Regions from separate parts of the Hydrogenophaga sp. L310 genome, predicted to be linked through region 2. Evidence: predicted binding sites of a transcription regulator. Region 2 holds the regulator's gene; the other holds the start of a gene.
The links. The regulator HrcA, encoded in region 2, represses chaperone genes, less so after heat shock. The targets are predictions, from matches to a motif close to TTAGCACTCNNNNNNNNNGAGTGCTAA.
Positions count from the first base shown of each region.

Region 1: a site for HrcA is predicted at 933-959, ahead of AC0GNO_RS10050 (co-chaperone GroES). Genes of this name have one in related genera too.

Region 1 covers NZ_JBVPZA010000004.1:279,212-281,410, forward strand. The annotation lists gene ccoG (cytochrome c oxidase accessory protein CcoG) at 1-657, opposite strand, end outside; gene AC0GNO_RS10050 (co-chaperone GroES) at 1,051-1,344, shown strand; gene groL (chaperonin GroEL) at 1,426-2,199, shown strand, end outside.
Region 2 covers NZ_JBVPZA010000004.1:80,471-82,669, reverse strand. The annotation lists gene AC0GNO_RS08995 (porin) at 1-100, opposite strand, end outside; gene hrcA (heat-inducible transcriptional repressor HrcA) at 371-1,396, shown strand; tRNA gene AC0GNO_RS08985 (tRNA-Ile) at 1,442-1,518, shown strand; tRNA gene AC0GNO_RS08980 (tRNA-Arg) at 1,547-1,623, shown strand; gene greB (transcription elongation factor GreB) at 1,698-2,199, shown strand, end outside.

The DNA.
Region 1 (2,199 bases), 200 kb from region 2:
CATGAACCCGGCGTTGCCGTAAGTCGCAAAGCCGTAGAAGAAAATCCAGAAAGTCTGCCAGGCACCCAGCGAACCGGACAGCATTTCGGCAGCCTGATCGCGAATGGGAGTGAAGTAGCCGACGAAGGTGAAACCGGTCCAGAGCGCAAACAGTATCCAGGCGGCGTGCTTGGTGGCCTTGCGTCCGGCCTTGGTGCCGGACATCGGCGCCTCGTCCATGCGGATGCGGGCCGAGCGATCGCCCTCGATCTTCTTCTCGATCCACAGGAAGATCTCTGTGTAGACCGTCTGCGGGCAGGCGTAGCCGCACCACAGGCGCCCGGCCACGGCCGTGAACAGGAAGAGCGCGAGCGCCGCCATCACCAGCAACCCGGTGAGGTAGATGAAGTCCTGCGGGTAGAGCACCAGCCCACCCAGGTAGAAGCGGCGCGACAGCAGGTCAAACAGGATGGCCTGGCGGCCGTTCCAGTTCAGCCAAGGCAACCCGTAGAAAACGATCTGTGTGATCCACACCATGGCCCAGCGCCAGCGGGTGAAGAAGCCCGATACCGACCTGGGGTGAATCTTTTTATGCGACTCGTAAAGGGAAACCTCGATTTCGTCGGGCTCATCCCCGGGCACGGGGCCCAGGGGCTGGTTGGCGGTGGTCGTGGACATGGGGGTGCTTTCTTGTGGGTCTCGCGGTGTTTGGGCCCGGCCTCTGAGCGCCAGGCCGGTGTGCGCGCCAGTCCATGTTCCAAGAACCGTGCCAGTCCCCGAAGTCACAAAGAATCAAGGACTTGCAACACCTAGCGTGCGTTTTCGCCTCCAGAAGTTGCGGCGAAACCGCCACAATTGGCAGTAAAGTGCCAATTATGGCACTTCGCCCTGGGCGTCTTTGGTGGGGATAAAACCCTTGTGCCTCTTGAAATACCACCGAAGCGCCCTTATCATTAGCACTCGCTGGAGTTGAGTGCCAACACTTGCTCCAAGTCGATCGACGGCCTTGCCCGACCCTTGCGGTCGGTCCTGATCGTCTGACCCAACCCTATCCCAATCTCAGGAGATGCAATGAACCTTCGTCCTCTCGCCGATCGCGTGATCGTCAAGCGTATTGACAGCGAAACCAAGACCGCTTCCGGCATCGTCATCCCCGACGCAGCCGCAGAAAAACCCGACCAGGGCGAAATCCTGGCGGTCGGTCCCGGCAAGAAAAACGACAAGGGCGAACTGTCGCTCATGAACGTCAAGGTCGGTGACCGCGTTCTGTTTGGCAAGTACAGCGGCCAGACCGTCAAGGTCGACGGCAACGAACTGCTGGTGATGAAAGAAGACGACCTGTTCGCAGTCGTCGAATCCAAGTAATTTTGCGGGACTGACCGAGCAACGCGCAAAGCGTCTGCTCGCTCTGTCCCCAACTGTTCAAATCATTTAGGAGCTATCAACATGGCAGCAAAAGACGTCATTTTCGGCGGCGAAGCCCGCGCACGCATGGTCGAAGGCGTGAACATCCTGGCCAACGCGGTCAAGGTCACGCTCGGCCCCAAGGGTCGCAACGTGGTGCTCGAGCGCTCGTTCGGCGCCCCCACCGTGACCAAGGACGGTGTGTCCGTGGCCAAGGAAATCGAACTCAAGGACAAGCTGCAGAACATGGGCGCCCAGATGGTCAAGGAAGTTGCTTCCAAGACGTCTGACAACGCTGGCGACGGCACCACCACCGCCACCGTGCTGGCGCAAGCCATCGTGCGCGAAGGCATGAAGTACGTGGCCGCCGGCATGAACCCGATGGACCTGAAGCGCGGCATCGACAAGGCCGTTGAAGCCCTGATCGAAGAGCTGAAGAAGGCCTCCAAGGCCACCACGACCAGCAAGGAAATCGCCCAGGTTGGCTCCATTTCCGCCAACTCTGACTCCAGCATCGGCGACATCATCGCCAATGCCATGGACAAAGTGGGCAAAGAAGGCGTGATCACCGTGGAAGACGGCAAGTCGCTGCAAAACGAACTCGACGTCGTCGAAGGCATGCAGTTCGACCGCGGCTACCTGTCGCCCTACTTCATCAACAATCCTGAGAAGCAATCCGCCCTGCTGGACAACCCCTTCGTGCTGCTGTACGACAAAAAGGTTTCCAACATCCGTGACCTGCTGCCCACGCTGGAGCAGGTGGCCAAGGCCGGCCGTCCGCTGTTGATCATTGCCGAAGATGTCGAAGGAGAAGCC
Region 2 (2,199 bases):
CGAGCAGGCCGTAGACCGAAACGGAACTCTGGGCCTGCGCACCGAGTGCGGTCAGGAAAACGGCAGAGCCGAGGGCCAGAGGTTTGAAAGCAGACTTCATGAATTTTCTCCAGATGAACAACAGGGTGGGGACACGACAAAAGCCATCCGGCCGGCGATAGCGGAGCGTCACGGGGGCACTTCGCTGCCTCGACGGATCCGTGGCCACTCGCTGCACCAAGGGTGGGCGTCTGGACGCCCTTGGTGCACGAACCGCTGGCACGAATGGCCTTTCGATCTGCTCAGCAATTCGTGTGCCAGTGAATACAGTTGTTGTGTACAAAACCCACCGTTCCGTGTTCGGGCGCTGCGCCTCCTTAGAATGGCTGCCATGCTGGATGACCGCGCCAAACTGTTGCTCAAGGCTCTTGTCGAGCGATACATCGCCGACGGGCAGCCCGTGGGTTCGCGAACGCTGGCCAAGGCAGCGGGGCTGGAGCTTTCGCCGGCCACCATCCGCAACGTCATGAGCGACCTGGAAGAACTGGGTCTCATCGCGAGTCCGCACACCTCGGCGGGCCGCATTCCCACGGCGCGGGGCTACCGGCTGTTTGTGGACACGATGCTCACGGTGCGGCGGGAAGGGTTCTCACCGGTGAGCGACATGGGGACGCACGGCATCGAAGCCGGGCAGCCCCAGCGCGTCATCAGCAACGCGGCCCAGATGTTGTCCAGCCTGTCGCACTTTGTGGGCGTCGTGATGGCGCCGCGGCGCGCCTCGGTGTTCCGGCACATCGAATTCCTGAGCCTGTCCGAGCGCCGTGTGCTGGTGATCCTGGTGTCGCCCGATGGCGATGTGCAGAACCGCATCATCCACACGCAGGTGAACTTCACCCAGACCCAGCTGCAGGAGGCGGCCAACTTCCTCAATGCCCACTACTCGGGGCTGACGATGGAGGAGGTGCGCGCGCGCCTGAAAGTCGAGGTGGATGCGCTGCGGGGCGAGATCGCCTCGCTCATGCAGGCCGCAGTGAACATCGGCGAGGACGCCACGGGTGAACAGGACGAGGTGGTGGTATCCGGTGAGCGGAACCTGCTTTCGGTGAGCGAATTTTCCAGCGACATGGGCAACCTGCGGCGGATGTTCGACCTGTTCGAACAGAAGACCCAGCTCATCCGCCTGCTCGACGTATCGGCGCAGGCCGATGGGGTGCGCATCTACATCGGTGGCGAGAGCCAGGTGGTGCCATTCGAAGCCCTGTCGGTGGTCACCGCACCCTACGAGGTGGATGGCCAGGTGGTGGGCACACTGGGCGTGATCGGACCACAGCGCATGCCCTACGACCGCATGATCCAGATCGTCGACGTGACGGCCAAGCTGGTGAGCAACGCCCTGAGCCACGGCAAACAGGGCTGAAGCCCGCTGGCGCCACGGTCGCTGCCCCTACAATCGTCGCCTTGCGGGCCGTTAGCTCAGTTGGTTAGAGCAGAGGACTCATAATCCTTTGGTCGTTGGTTCAAGTCCAACACGGCCTACCAGAAAACCCGTGCTATAATTCAAAGCTTAGCGGCTGTAGCTCAGCTGGATAGAGTACTTGGCTACGAACCAAGGGGTCGTGGGTTCAATTCCTGCCAGCCGCACCAAATGGAAAGCCTGCAGCCAAAAGCTGCAGGCTTTTTCGTTTCTGTCGCGTCCATCGTCCAGGAGCCCGGCAATCATGAGCAAGGCCTTCACCCGCGAGTCCGATGCCGACGGTGATGAAGATGGTGCTGTTGCACCGCCACCATCCGCACCTTCAGGCATCAACTACATCACGCGCGCCGGCTACGAGCGCCTGCGCAACGAACTCTTCGCCCTGATCGACGACGAACGCCCCAGGATCGTGGAGATCGTGCACTGGGCGGCCAGCAACGGCGACCGCTCCGAAAACGGCGACTACCTCTATGGCAAGAAGCGCTTGCGCGAGATCGACCGCCGCATCCGCTTTCTGACCCAGCGCCTGGAGATTGCCGAGGTGGTTGACGCGTCGATGCACCACGGGGGTGACCAGGTGTTTTTTGGTGCCACGGTCTGCTATGCCGACGGGTCTGGCGCTGAAACCAGCGTCACCATTCTGGGTGTCGATGAGGCCGACAGCGCCCAAGGCCAGATCAGCTGGGTTTCCCCGGTGGCCCGGGCCCTGCTCAAGGCCCGTGTGGGCGACGTGGTGCGTCTGGTGG